2 regions of the Gordonia iterans genome follow, and region 2 is predicted to be linked to the other one. Evidence: riboswitches for the same ligand, from Rfam matches in the RefSeq annotation. Region 2 holds a riboswitch; the other holds the start of a gene.
The links. A riboswitch is a leader RNA that binds a small molecule or an ion and turns the genes downstream of it on or off. The one in region 2 is predicted to bind cyclic di-AMP.
Positions count from the first base shown of each region.

Region 1: linked by a shared signal. The riboswitch ahead of C6V83_RS12920 (C40 family peptidase) and the one ahead of C6V83_RS04705 (transglycosylase family protein) in region 2 are both predicted to bind cyclic di-AMP.

Region 1 is NZ_CP027433.1:2,818,315-2,825,541, forward strand. Features, by position in the region: gene C6V83_RS12910 (peptidase MA family metallohydrolase) at 1-1,442, opposite strand, end outside; gene C6V83_RS12915 (C40 family peptidase) at 1,513-2,565, opposite strand; gene C6V83_RS12920 (C40 family peptidase) at 2,658-3,236, opposite strand; cyclic di-AMP (ydaO/yuaA leader) riboswitch at 3,255-3,437, opposite strand; gene C6V83_RS12930 (DEDD exonuclease domain-containing protein) at 4,032-5,810, shown strand; gene C6V83_RS12935 (Lrp/AsnC family transcriptional regulator) at 5,807-6,085, shown strand; gene trpD (anthranilate phosphoribosyltransferase) at 6,090-7,154, opposite strand; gene C6V83_RS12945 (hypothetical protein) at 7,164-7,227, opposite strand, start outside.
Region 2 is NZ_CP027433.1:1,013,117-1,020,343, forward strand. Features, by position in the region: gene C6V83_RS04695 (helicase-associated domain-containing protein) at 1-2,030, opposite strand, end outside; gene C6V83_RS04700 (hypothetical protein) at 2,106-2,297, shown strand; gene C6V83_RS04705 (transglycosylase family protein) at 2,478-3,077, opposite strand; cyclic di-AMP (ydaO/yuaA leader) riboswitch at 3,085-3,275, opposite strand; gene C6V83_RS04710 (flavin reductase family protein) at 3,532-4,053, opposite strand; gene C6V83_RS04715 (hypothetical protein) at 4,050-4,259, opposite strand; gene C6V83_RS19000 (cold-shock protein) at 4,404-4,817, shown strand; gene C6V83_RS04725 (DUF2771 family protein) at 4,848-5,444, opposite strand; gene C6V83_RS04730 (MFS transporter) at 5,458-7,227, opposite strand, start outside.

The sequences.
Region 1 (7,227 bases), 1.8 Mb from region 2:
TGGCGGACAAGCTCGGCGGTGTCCGCGCCCAGAACGGACTCGACCGCGGTGTCGACCTGCGCCGCAGCGCCGCTCTGGGCGGCGGCCAGGTACATCCGGCGCAGCTTGTCGTCGCCGAAGCGGTCGGCGACGAACTCGGCGAAACTCCAGGAGCTCTGATACGCGAGACGAGCCGCATCGGCACTCCCGGCGAAGTCCTCGTCGGTGGGCAGTCCGGTGGGCAGGTCGCCGCCGGCCACCTCGGCGGCCAGTTCTGGGGCCACGTCGGTCAACTCGGCGTCGGTGCCGCGACGTCCCACATACTCGGCCACTCCTTCGGTCAGCCACATCGGGGCGTCCTCGGCCGTGTCCACCCGGGTCGCCACGTGCGTCAGTTCGTGACGCAACACCACCGCCACTCCGGCCGGAGAGAGCTGAGCCGCCGTCGGCGCCATCACCACCCGCTGCCCCACGACGGTGCGCGATCCGCGATCGATCCGCGAGTACACCGTGGCGGCGGCCGCGGCGGCGATCCGGTCCGGGTCGCTCCGCGTGAACGCGGCGAACTGCGCGGCATCGCCGGTCACCATCAGCACGGCCCGCTGCGCCCAGTCGTCGCCCCAGAAGTCGCTCACCGCGGCGACCGCCGGGCCCAGTTCCCGCCGAACCGCGGCGACCGTGGCTTCGGTCCCCGGATACGACAGGATCGACGACGCCCCGCCTGCGGTCTTCACATCGGCGGCCTGCACTCCGCCGAACGCCCACGGAGGCGACTCCGGCGGCGGGGCGGGTGCTCCCGGATCGATGCTGGGGTCAGGCGCCAGCGAGCCGTCGCCGAGAAGCTTCCACTCGTCGCCGTAGCGAGCGAAGGCGAGCGCCTCGGTCACTTCGATCACCGGTTCGTCGACGCCGGGGCGGGAGACTCCGCCGAGCGCGTACCTCAGTTTCACGGGAGTCACCCAGCTGTCGGAACTGCCGTTCTCCCCCAACGACACCCCCAGCGCTCCGCCGATCAGCCGGTCCGGCGCGTCCGACTGGACCACCGTGTAGTCGAAAGTGCGCAGCACCAGGTTGGCCCCGCGCGGCTCCGCTGGGCGGGCACTGCGCGGCGGGCGCTCCGAGCGCGGCGCCGACCGAGCCGTGGAGTGCGTCGTGGACGGCTCCTCACCGGTCCGCTTCGGCGGCGTCGGTCCCAGATCGGCTTGCGTCCGGTACCAGCGGTCGCGGAACTCAGGTGTGGCGAGCGGATCGATCAACGCCCCCAGCTGCGCTTTGTCGCCGCCGGTGAGCGCTGCCACAAGGTCGTCGAGCAACGCGTTCACGCCGTCTGCGCGCTGCTGCTCGTAGACGTTCATCGGCGTCGTGGAGACCGCGGTGCTCGACGACGACGGCGCTGCGCCGTCGTCGTCGCCACAGGCAGCGAGGCCGAAGACCAGCAGACCGACCAGACCCGCCGAAACCACCCGGGCGACACCGGATCGACACGGCGGAATCAGACGCGATGCCGGAACCAACCGGCAGGCTGCGGACAAATCAGTACCGTCGTGCGGTATTGAACGGGCCGGCCTTGTCGACGGGGACCACCGCGACCGGCACCCCGAAGGTGGACGCGTGAATCACGTAGCCGTCGCCCACGTACATGCTGACGTGGTGCGCATCGTCGTAGTGGATGATCAGGTCGCCCGGCTTCAGATCCTTGCGGTCGACCGGTCTGCCGCCGCCCATCTGCGCCTGGCTCGTGCGCGGAATCGTCTTGCCCGCCTGCTTGTAGGCCCACACCATCAAGCCGGAGCAGTCGAACTCGTCGGGCCCGGTGGCGCCCCACACGTACGGGTCGCCGATGCGCGTCAGCGCTGCGTGCACGGCGATCAGTGCCGGGGACGTGCCCTTGGGCACGATCCGGGGATCGAAGTCGTACTTCGGGCCGCGCAGGGCGGCCAACTGACGGCCGGTCATCGAGTGGTAGACGGCGCGCACACCGATCGCCTCGAGCTGCAGCTCGGCCTGCTTGGCCTGCAGGTCGCCTCGCTTGCGCTGGGCGTCCTTGACCGCGGCCGCCGCGTCGGTGCCGGCCTTCTCCGCGTTCTTCTTGGCGGTCGCGGCGGTGCTCGCCGTCTTCTTGACCGCGCGCAGATCCGCGGTGGCCTGCCGGGAGATCACCTCGAGGTCGGTCATGTTGTCGAGCAGGTTCTGCGGCGAATCGCTCACCAGCATGGCGTAGAGCCGGTTCACCCTTGCACCGCGATAGCTCGCGCGCGCGAGGGCATCGATCTTCACCTGCGCCGCGTCCATCTTCTTGGTCGCGTCGTCGAGCTGCTTCTGGGCCGACGACGCCTTCTTGCGCGACAGGACGACCAGCTTGCGCTGCTTGTCGTACTCGGACTGCGCATGGTTCATCGCCTCGGCCGACTTCTCGGCCTGAATCGAGAGCTGCTTGTAGCGCTTCAGGAGTTGGTCGGGGTTCCGCGCGGGGTCGGCGTTCGACGTCGCCGGCTGCGCGATCGCGACAGTCGCCGCGGTGGCCAGCACCGCGACGGTCGCCACGGCTCGGCGCGTGCCGCGGCGCAGGAAATCAGTCGTACGCATCACTTCAGAAGTTCCCTACCGGAGCCAGAGCGAGCCGTGCGCGTTCGAAGGCGCACGGCTCGCTCTGGGAGCATTCACAACGTTGACCAGGCTCAGTACCGGCGGATGCCGGTGAGCTGCCAAGCCTTGACCTTGTCGCGCTTGACGGGCACGCCGTAGGTCGAGGAGTGCACGAAGATGCCGTTGCCGGCGTAGATCCCGGCGTGGCCTCCGCCGTTGAAGATCAGGACGTCACCGGGCTTGGCATCGGCGAGCGAGGCCACCCGCTTGCCGCCGCCGAGCTGGCCGTAGCTGTCGCGCGGGATGGTCTTGCCGGCCTGCTTGTAGGCCCAGTGGACCAGACCCGAGCAGTCGAAGGCGTTGGGGCCCGCGGCACCGTACGAGTAGGGGGAGCCGATCTTGGACTCAGCGGCGCGCAGCGCCTTCTGGGCGCGGGCCGGCTGGCTGTTGATCAGGCCGCCGTTGTTGTTGCCCTGCTTGAACTGCGGCGGAATCTGGTTCTCGTTGACGCCCGGAACCTCGAAGTCGCCCACACCGGGGATCGAGATCGGCGCCGCATCGGCGGGGCCGGCGGCGAGCGCGAGGGAACCGACGGCGATCGAACCGGCGATCACGGCAGTCTTGGCGGCCTTCACGGCAGCACGGGGCTGTTCCATACGGTGTTTACCCACGGAAAAAGTTCTCCTTGTAGTTTCTCCCTTGACCGCCGACCGGGTTAGCTGTCGGATTCGGGCCGGAAGAGATGGCCCTACGCGGTCTCCCGCGATTCACCCCGATCCGGCGGGCGACGGCGAGTGGTGACTCACCTGTCGCACTCCGGAGGAAGTGGGTCCCCGGTTCGCGCCCCTTGTGCAGGTTGGCGATTAGGCGGTGCCCTCCCGGAACTCCCTGGTGGAAGCCCCATGTGGGAAGGTCTCGAAAAGATTACGAAACCTTGACGGCAGATGTCCACCGAACCGGCGACAGGAGTCCGCGGCACGCCTCAGCCGACCGCGCGCAAGAATCCCCGTCCGGCGCTCCGCGCAGGGCCTCCACCTGCATCGATGTCGCGTCTCGCCGCGTTCGCGACGGTCGGCGAGATCAGCGCTGTGGCGGCCAACACATCCACCGCATCGTGGAGATCACGGACCGCCCCCTCAGGGTCTTCCCCGGGGTCGAAGCCCCTGGTCGCAGGGGCGAAGAAGACCTGCATCAGACATCCGTCGCAGGCCCTTCCCCGCCCCGGGCAGGTGGCGCAGTCGATTCGCACTGTGATCTACCTCTCATTCATTGATGAATCGAGTGTCACGTGCGATTTCGCCCGGCACGCGACACGCCGGAAGCCGGCCCAAGGCTCGACCCCGGCTGGAGAGTATTCGGCGCCTCCGACAGTTCCGGGCACCCGCGCACCCACGTCGTCAGACCGGCCCGCCGCTGCGCCGGGCGATGCTCGTCGTGGTGTCCGAGGGTCGCGCTAGCGTGCCGGCATGTCGCAATTGAGCTTCGCCGACCTCCCCGACGACGAGGAGTTCGCGACCGCCTCGCTGCTGCACACCACCCTGGTCGTCATCGATCTGGAGACCACCGGCGGCAGCGCCGAGCGCGACGCGATCACCGAGATCGGCGCGGTCAAGATCCGCGGCGGCGAGGTCGTCGGCGAGTTCGCCACGCTCGTCGATCCCGGCCGCGCGATCCCGCCGCAGATCGTCTCGCTCACCGGGATCACGAGCGCGATGGTGCACGACGCCCCGCCCATCGAGGAGGTCCTGCCCGCGTTCTTCGAGTTCGCCCGCGGCACGATCCTCGTCGCCCACAACGCCCGATTCGACATCGGCTTCCTCAAGCGCGCCGCGGCCCGCCAGCACCTGCCGTGGCCGTTCCCCGCCACACTGTGCACCGTGGTGATGGCGCGCCGGATTCTCAGCCGCGACGAGGCGCCCACCGTCAAACTCAGCGCGCTGGCCGACCTGTTCGACGTGTCGGTGAAACCGACACACCGAGCACTCGACGACGCCCGGGCCACCGTCGACGTCTTCCACCGGCTCCTCGAACGCGTCGGCAACCAGGGCGTCCACACCTACCGGGACCTCACCCGCTACCTGCCGCGCGTGTCTCCGGCAATCCGCGCCAAGCGCGCGCTGGCCGCCGGCCTCCCTCACCGGCCCGGCGTGTATCTGTTCCGGGGCCCCGGAGAGGAGGTCCTCTACATAGGGACCGCCGTGGACCTGGCGCGGCGCGTCGGCAGCTACTTCTCCGGAGACCCCCGGCCACGGATGGCAGAAATGGTCGGGCTGACGCAGCGCGTGGATCACATCGAATGCGCGCACGGCCTGGAGGCCGGCGTCCGCGAACTCACGCTGCTCGGCGCCCACAAGCCGTCGTTCAACCGCCGCTCCCGCAACCCGCAGCGCGGCTGGTGGATCACGCTCACCGCCGAGCGGTTCCCGCGCCTCAAGGTCTCCCGGTCTCCGGGCGAGGTCGCCGTCGGCCCGATCGCTCAACGCGGCGCGGCCGCCGACATCGCCGACGTCATCGCCGGCGCGGCCGGGTTGCGCACCTGCACGGCCGGTCTCACCAGCGCCGACCATCACTTCTGCATCGGCACCGCCGGTGCGGCCACGCTCCCCGATCCACTCGTCGCCGCGATGCCGGGCGCCTGCCGGGCCGCCAGCGACCGGCCGCAGACGGTCCCGGACTATCTGCCGCGGGTGCGGGCGGCACACGACCTCGTCCTCGGGTTCGACGACGAGTTGCTCGACCGCCTCACCGCCCGATTGGAGCAACTCGCCCGATCACGTCGCTTCGAATCGGCGGCCCGCGCCCGCGACCGGCTCGCCGCCACCATCGACGCGCTGGCTCGCTGCCAGCGCCTGGCGGCGATCGCCCGGCTCCCCGAGCTGGTCCTCGCCCGGCCCGGCACCGCCGGCGGCTGGGAGTTCGCCGTGGTCCGCTTCGGCCGCCTCGCCGGCGCCGGCTGCGCTCCGCCGGGCGCGGCGCCGATGCCGGTGGTCGAGGCGGTCGTCGCCGGAGCCCGCACCGTGCCGGCTCCGGCCACCGGGGACGGACCGCTGTCCGGTGCCCCGCCGGAGGAAGTCGGCCTGATCGCACGCTGGATCGACGAGCCGGGCACACGCCTGGTGTCCGTCGACGGCGAGTTGTCGTGCCCGGTCGGTTCGGCCCAGCGACGGCGGGAGTTCAGCCGCGCCGCGCGGCAGGCCCGTGAGCTCGCGCCGAACCGAACCGGCTCGTTTAGGCTCGGGGCATGATCACCGCCATCGTCCTCATCGGAGCCGACGTCCATCAGATCCCGGAGACCGCACAGGCCGTAGCCGACATCCCCGGCGTCACGGAGGTCTACTCGTGCGCCGGAGACGTCGATCTGATCGCGAAGGTGCGCGTGCGCGATCACGAGGAGATCGCCGAGGTGGTCACCGGACGGATCAACCGGATTCCGGGCGTGCGCACCAGCGCCACCCATATCGCCTTCCGGAGCTACGCCAGCGCCGAGGTGGAGGGCGGTTTCTCGATCGGCGAAGAGTGACCGGTCAGCCGGCCAGTTCGCTGCTCAGGCGCGCCCACTGGGCGAGCCGAGCTGCCGCGGCGCCCGAATCGAGCACCTCCTCCACCCGTCTCATGGCGGCCCGCAGAGCCGCCACGAACTCGTCCTGCGAGTACAGGCGGTCCTGCTCGAAGGCCACCAGGGCGGCCGCGGCGTTGAGGGTCACCGCATCGCGCACCGGTCCAGTCGACCCGGCGAAGAGGTCCCGCGCCACTTGCGCGTTCACCAGCGCGTCGCCGCCCTGCAGGGCAGCGAGCTCCACCAGGCCGATGCCCAGATCGGCGGGATCCACGGCGAGCTCCCGGACCCGACCGCCGTACACCTGCCAGACGGTCGACGTCGACGTGGTGGTCAGTTCATCGAGCCCGTCGTCGCCCCGGACGACGAGCGCACGATTGCCCCGATCGGCGAACGTCTGAGCCAGCACGGGCGCCAGGTCGGCGAAGGCGCAACCGATGAGGCCGGCCGGCGGTGCGGCCGGATTGGTCAGCGGTCCCAGCACGTTGAAGACGGTCGGTATGCCGATCTCCTTGCGGGGCGGGCCGGTGAAGCGGAAGGCCGGATGGAACACCGGCGCGAAGCAGAAGCCGATGCCGACCTCGTCCAGACACCGGGCCACCGCCTCGGGTCCGAGTGAGATCGCCACTCCCAGGGCCTCCAGGACGTCGGCGCCGCCGCTCTTGGACGACGCCGCACGGTTCCCGTGCTTGATCACCGGCACCCCGGCCGCGGCGACGACGATCGACGTCATGGTGGAGATGTTCACCGTGTGCGAGCGGTCGCCGCCGGTGCCCACGATGTCGACCGCTTCGACCGCGGTGTCCACGCGGTTCGCGAAGGCGAGCATGGAATCGGCGAGGCCCCGGAGCTCTGACGGCGCAGCGCCCTTCATCTTCACACCGACGCCGAAGGCCGCGATCTGCGCGCCAGTGGCCGAATCGGACATGATCTCGCGCATCGCCCATGCGGCCTCGTCGGTGGTCAGGTCCACACCGTCGGTCACCTTGCCCAGCACCGCGGGCCACGAAAAGGAGGCATTCGGATTCGTCACCCCGCCAGACTATCCGGAGGTCGGCTCCACGTCCGCAGCCTCCAACACGGCCCAGCCGCCCACCACGCCGCCC
Region 2 (7,227 bases):
ATCCGCGCGCGGCGAGATCGGGGACGCACGGTCGCGGCGCGGACGGGGACCCGGCTGCCGCGACTGCGCAGATCCACCAGCGTTCCGGTGGAATCCTCGCCGGCCGGCGCGAAGCCGTGCCGGCGGAGCGCCTCGACCACCTCGCGCAGCGCGGCGGGCGACACGGCCACCGTCGAGGCCAGTGCCCGCAGTGAGACCTCGGCCGCGGCGTCGCTGGAAAGGACAGCGGCCAGCAGGGCCGGATCCTCACAGCGGACGAACGACGACGCCACGCCCACCCGCAGGCTGCCGTGCCGCCGGGCGACGTCCTCCACCAGGTAGGTCAGCGACTGCGGGACCGGAGTCCGGGACCGGCTCTCCAGCAAGGCGACGATCTCCGAACCGGACCGCCCGGTGTCCAGGGCGCGCCGCAGACTGTCTTCGCTGATCCGGTATACCGACGCCGCGCCGCCGGACTCCAGATCGGCGATCGCCGTGACCTGCTCGGCCAGGTCCGGCGTCATCGGTCCGGGCACCATCAGCGTCAGATCGGCCTGCACCAGGAAGTGATCGACCGGAACCGGCAGTGCGCGGTTCATCGCCGCGAGCACCGCGGCGGCATCCGCCTCGTCGTCCGGCCCGGACTGCAGCAGCAGCCGGGCGGGCCCGGTGAGGCAGCCGTGGGCGACCATTCCGAGCTCACGCGCCTCGCGCAGGGTCTCGCCGACGAACCGCCTGGTCCACCGGCGCAGCTGGCGCGGGTGACGCCAGGCGAGCGTGGCGGCGAGCGCATCGACCTCGACGGGCGCGGCAGGCGGGACGTCGAGCAACGGGGCGAGCACCTGCCTGCGGGTCAGCGGCGCCGACGCGTCGAACAAGTCGCTGGACAGGGCCGCTAAAGTGTTGCCGTCCCGGTCTGTATCGCCGATCTGCCAGGGACGCCGGGGCACGTCCAGCCAGGCGGCGGCCAGCGAGTACCACCGACGTTCGGGCGTGGTGTGCAGCCACGCGTCGACAGCCGCGGTGGGTGCGAAGGCCTCTTCGCCGTTCCAGTCGGCGGGTTCGGGGTCGGGCAGCCCCGCGTCCACCAGGCGATGCGCCGCGAGGACCTCGACCAGCAGGCCGACGCGGGTCACGGTCAGGCCGGTCGCTTTGGCCAGCCGGCGGAGTTCGCGCACACCGAGTCCGCCGGACTTGAGGGTCGCGGCCGGCGTGCGGCCGAGGACGTCGAGCAACTCGGCGGCGTGCCGCAGCAGTTCCAGGGCCTCACCGGCGCCCGCGGCATCCACGTCGCCGGCGCTGAACCGTCCGGATCCGGCGCTCAGTGCGGGCGCGGCCAGCGATGCGGTCTCCAGGGCGGGTTCCCCGCGCAGCAGCTGTCCGGCCATCGGCGTGAGTTCCACGGTCTGCTCGTCGATCCGGAGCAGCAGTCCCGCCGCGAGCAGTCGCGGGACGGGGGCCGCCGGATCGGCATCGGGCGCGGCATCGCGGCTGCGGCCGAGCGGCGGGCCCGCGGCCAGTGTGGCGAGGAGTTCGCGGGGGCGTTCGTCGAGGCCGTCGAGCAGGGCGCGGATCTCGTCCGGTGCGGCGGTCGCCAGCGGCCCGAGCAACTGGTGGCCGCGCCACGGCAGTGCGGCGCTCAGGTGGATTCCCGCGACCCATGCGGTCTTCTTCCCGGTGCCGGCGCCGGAATCCCAGATCAGGCCGCGGGCCTCGAACTCGCTCAGCCGCGCATCCACCTCGGCGCGCTTGAGCCGGCGACCGAGCCGCGCGACGACGTCCTCGCGGGTGACGGGTCCGATCAGGTCGTGCCTGCTGTTCCCGTCCCCGGCGTCGAGAAACGCCTCGAGCACCGCCACCCCGGCCAGGTCCAGGTCGTCACCGGCCAGCGAGAGCGAGGACGCCGACAGAGCGCGGTGAGCGAGGATCGCCGAGCCGCGCGGGGGAGGGGAAGCCAGATCCGGTCGTGCGGCCAGCAGTCGGGTCAACTGCTCGTCGGAACGGTCGGCCAGAGTCTCGGCCAGGCCGCGCAGGGGGCGGTCCGGAGTCACCCGGCAGATTCTACTTGCCTGCACCGGGAGGCGAATCGCGAGCTTGCCGAAAGGTTCCGCGGCGGGCATGGCAGAATGTGGCTCGTGGCTAAGAAGAATGTGTACAGGGACAACGGTTGGCCGGACATCGACGTCGAGGACCACGCGGTGACCGAGTTCACCTCGCACCTCGCCGGTGCCCTCTCGCCCTTCGGCAACGAGACCACTTTCCCGGTCCCGGCGAGCGAACTGCCGTTCATCCAACCGCACACCGTCGTCAACCGGTGACGCCGCGCGCCGCTCGGCGCGCACGCCCGGACGGGAAGGACCCCGCATCGATGCGATGCGGGGTCCTTCGTATTCGCCGTCGCCTCGGGCGGCGCGCAGGGCGAGGCGGCGGATGCGCGAGAGCCCCGCGCCGAACAGTCGGTGCGGGGCTCTCGAAAAGCGCTCGGGTGCTCGCCTGGATCAGTGGATGCCCAGGAGGCCCTTGTTCTGGTTGAAGAGGTCCAGCTGACCCTGGTCCAGCTTGAAGCCGTGCTTCTCGGCGGCCTCGGCGGCGCCGCGGATCTCCGGGGTGGCGCTCTTCTTGGCCTGCGAGATGGCCTCGTCGCTGTCCTTGGCGGCGCCGGCCTGCGGGGCCTGCTCCTGCTTCTTGAACGGGTTCTTGATGCTGGGCTTGCCCGGGTGCGCACGCTGCGTCGGGCCCGAGAGCGCGGTGCCGCAGGTCGGCCACGCGCCCTTGCCCTGGCTGGCCAGGACCTTCTCGGCGACGTAGATCTGCTCGGCCTTGGAAGCCTGGTGCGCGTACGGGGCGAACTGGCCGCCGCCGTGGCTGGTCCAGGTGCTCGGGCTGAACTGCAGGCCGCCGTGGTAGCCGTTGCCGGTGTTGATCGACCAGTTGCCGCCGGACTCGCACTGCGCGACCCGATCCCATTCGGCGTCGGTCGCCGCGGCGGAGTTGCCGGCGCCCATCAGGGCGGCGCCGCCGCCGATGACGGCGGTGGTCAGGGCGACCTTGGCGAAGGTCTTGGTGGTGCTGTTCGTCGTCTTGGCGTGACGTGCCATGGGGTGTGCTTCCTCTCTCCACGCGCCTGCGAAGTAAGCTGTCGGGTTCGAGCGAGAGGTGCTCGGCCCGTCGGCGGACTTGCGTCCGCCGGCCGGACTAAACCCCAAGGCGCAGGCCTGACGACCTGCGCCGGTATCCGGTGGATGGTGGGTCCCCCGCCCTCGTTCCTGAACTGTCTGGTTCGGTGTCCCCGGTGGCGGAACGAGGCTGGGCGCGACCACCGGGATATTGATTTGTCGGTGGCCGCAGGGCCGACCGGATTGAAGACTACGTAATCCGTTCGGGTGAGTCACCCCAACCGAAAACCAGGGTTTTCCCCCTGGATGCGGGGCATTGCGCCGCGTATCGCCGTTGCCGCAGGTCCGGCCACTGAGGGTCATCCCGTAGCCGGTTCGTTATCCGACCGTTATGTGACAAAGGTCACGGCTAGATTGAGATCTGGCACACGCGGCGTCACGAGTCGAGTGCGCGCCGCGCCTCCAGCGCGCGGAAGGTGCTGGCATGGAACACCAGCGGTTCGACGGAGGGGTCGCTGCGCAGCGCTTCGATGCGCAGCAGTACGACGACGTGGTCACCCGCCGGGACCTCGCCGGCCACCGAACAGGACAGATGCGCGGTGGCGCCGGGGACGAAAGCCGCGCCCCGCGGCTGCACGATGGGGGTCCATCCGGCGAACCGGTCCGCGGTCGGCCCGGCGAGCCTGCGGCACAGCCCGGCCTGGTCGGCGGAGAAGACGCTGACGCCCAGCTCGCCGGCTTCCCGCAGGGACGGCCAGGTCTCGGACTCCCGGCGCACGCACACCGACACCAGCGGCGGGTCCAGCGAGACCGTGGTGAACGCGCTGGCGGACATGCCGACGAGACCGTGCGCGCCGTCGTTCACCCGCCGGCAGACCGCCACCACCCCGGACGGGAAGCAGCTGTACGCCTGCTTCAGCGCGGCCGCATCGTCGGCGGGAGCGAGCGGCGGGGTCATCGGTTGCGGCGCCCGGACAGCACGGCGGACACGACCGCCAGCAGCAGGCCGAGCGGAGCGAGCATGGCCAGCAGGTAGGTGATCACCACCAGGAGCTGAGAAGATTCGCGGACCGCCGGAATGATCAGCGCGATGCTCGCCACGGCGCCGACGAGGACCATGATCACCGCTGCCGGGAGCAGCGCCGACGACTTCTGGGTCTGCATGGCCACCACGGTAGCCGGGCGCGTAACATCAGGCGAAGTGCGCCTGTGGCTCTCCCGGGAGACCTCTCCCGGTCGGGGCCGGGCGCATTCCCATGGGATCTCCTCGCCCGCGGGCGACGACGAACAAGTGTGAAGGTGAGCAGAGTGCCGACCGGTCGGGTGAAGTGGTACGACTCCGAGAAGGGCTTCGGGTTCCTGTCGCAGGAGGAGGGCGAGGACGTCTACGTCCGCGCCTCCGCCCTGCCCGCCGAGGTGGACGGGCTCAAGGCCGGTCAGCGCGTGGAGTTCGACATGGCGGCGGGCCGGCGTGGACCGCAGGCGTTGCGGGTGTCGGTGCTCTCCGACGCTCCGAGCGTGGCCCAGAACGTCCGGGAGAGTCAGCGCACTGCCGCCAAACGGCACACCCCCGACGAACTGCACGGCCTGATCGCGGACCTCATCACTCTGCTGGAAGGCAAGGTGCAGCCGGATCTGCGCAACGGTCGGTACCCGGACCGCAAGACGGCCCGGCGGATCTCCGAGGTTGTACGCGCGGTGACCCGCGAACTGGACCGCTGAGACGGTTCCCCACCCGGTCGACGCCCGGTCTCAGCCGCGTTCGACGGGCAGTTCGGTGCGATTGGCCGGTCCCGGGTAGCCGACCGGGGCCGTGGCCACCGAGTAGTGGCCGCGGAACAAGAACTCGCCCTGGCCTGACTCCACCCCGTCGGGTGCGTCGATGAGCACCGCCGATGCGGGCTTGATCTCGATGCCGAGGAGCGTGCGCTCCGGCGTCGACTCGAGCACCTGCGTGTAGGTGGTTCCGGATCGGTGCCACCACTGCTTCGGCACGATTCCGGCCGGTGTGGCGTAGATCGCGGTGAGCTCCCACGGTCCCGAGGCGATGTCCTCGGGGACCGACAGGGTGAGCGACTGGCCGGTCTCGACGGGGAACTGCGACTGCGGCAGCTGTGCGATCTCCTCGTTGCTCAGGAAGCGCGGCCGACAGTCCGCCATCTTCACGTCGCAGAAGTAGGTCGGGGCAATCTGTGCGTAGTGCGGACCCGCGGCCACCGAGACCTGCGGATCGGCATGCGGGGTGCTCCGCACCAGCAGGGTGGTGGCCACGGTGACGATCGCGGCCGCCACGACGACCACGGTCGCCGTGATCGCCAGGGTCTTCTTGTCGGAGGGCTGGAGGGACAAGGGACTCCTTCGCTTATCGGGTTCTCGGCCGGCGGGGCTGGTCGGCCGGACGCGCGGTCTGCTGCGGACGGGTGGGCCGTCCCGACGGGCTGTCGTGCTCGACCGCGGCGGTTCTCCGGGTGGGAGCCGGGGTCGTCCTCTCTGCTGCCGGCGTCTGCACGGTCAGGGGCGAAGTCGGCGCCGGGTCGGTGGGCCGGCGCCCGCCGACCCCGGGTACCAGGGTGGCGCCCCGGCTGGTCAGCACGGTCTGGGCCAGGCCGAAGCCCATCAGCACCGCGATCACGGTGAAGCCGATCCACAGCGTGGTCGGCAGCACCACGCCGAGGCTCGCGCCCAGCACCCAGCACAGCTGGAGCACCGTCTCCGACCTGCCGAACGCGGAGGCGCGGGACTGTTCGGGCAGGCCGTCCTGGATCGTCGAGTCGAGGCAGACCTTGGCGATCGCGCTGACGCCCGCGGCGACGACCGCGGCGACGACCACCATCAGAAGGGTGCCGAACAGAGCGGACAGGGCCGCGGCGACGGTGGCGGCGATCGCGCACATCACGACGATGCGCGGTGGGCGGGAGAGTTGCAGGCGAGTGCCGACCGCGTTGCCCGCGGCGTTGCCCACACCGGCTCCCGCGCCGACGGCGCCGAGCATCAGCAGTTGCTGGAATCCGTCGGCGTCCTGGGCGCGTGCGTAGAAGGCCACATACAGGGTCAAGAACCCGGTCAGGATCCGGATGGTTCCGTTGCCCCACAGACCGGTCACGACGGCCCGGCCCAACGGCTGGCGCATGGTGGCGGCGAGCTTGGCCGAGATCGCCCGGGCGCTGCGGGACGACGTACCCTCCGCGGCCGCCGGAACCGAGGAGTGGGCGGCGTCGTCGCGGTAGGTGATGGTGGTGGGGACCTCGCCCTCGGTCACCTCGACCCAGGATGGGATCTTCATGCAGAAGTAGGCGCCGGCGAGCGCCAGCAGGCAGAGGAACACCATCGCGCCCGGAATGTGGAACGGCAGCCAGGAACCGAGGATCATTTCGATCAGGGCGGCCAGGCCGCCGGCGACGACGGTGCCGAAGATCAGGCCGAACATCGTCAGCCGGGAGTTCACCCGCACCAGGTCGATCGTCGGCGGCAGCACGCGCGGGGCGACGGCGGACTTGAGCACGCCGAAGGACTTGGACAGCACGAGCAGCCCGAGGGCGCAGGGATACAGGATCCACGGCTTGTAGGTGAGCTGGCCGGTGTCGGCATCCCACGAGGAGTTGACGATGATGAGCAGTGCGAGCACGGCGCGGAGCCCGAACGTGGAGGCCATGGCGATGCGGCGGCCGTGCTGAAGTCTGTCCAGCAGCGGTCCGATCAGCGGCGCGATCACCGCGAACGGGGCGATCGTCAGCAGCAGGTACAGGCCGACGTTGACCTTGGAGTCGCCGGTGGCGGCCGCGAAGAACAGGGTGTTCGCCAGCGCCACCGCCATCGCGGCGTCGACGGCGTTGTTGATCACCACCGGCATGGTCAGGGCGGTGAGTCCCGAGCGGTCGGCGCCGTCGGCGGTGGCCGCGCGGTGCACGAACGCCGCGCCGCGCCCGGCGAAGTAGCGGGATCGTCGCGCCATCACGCGGACGACGGTCACCTTCTCCGGCGGTAGGTACTCGGCACCGGCACCGGCACCGGTCTCGCTCGCTGTCGTCCAGGCCTTCGTGGTGCCTCCCCGGGAGGTGCGTCCGCCCGAGCCCCTGTGTCCGCCGCCTGAGCTCCTGCCGCCGCCGCCTGAGCTCCTGCCTCCGCCGCCGCC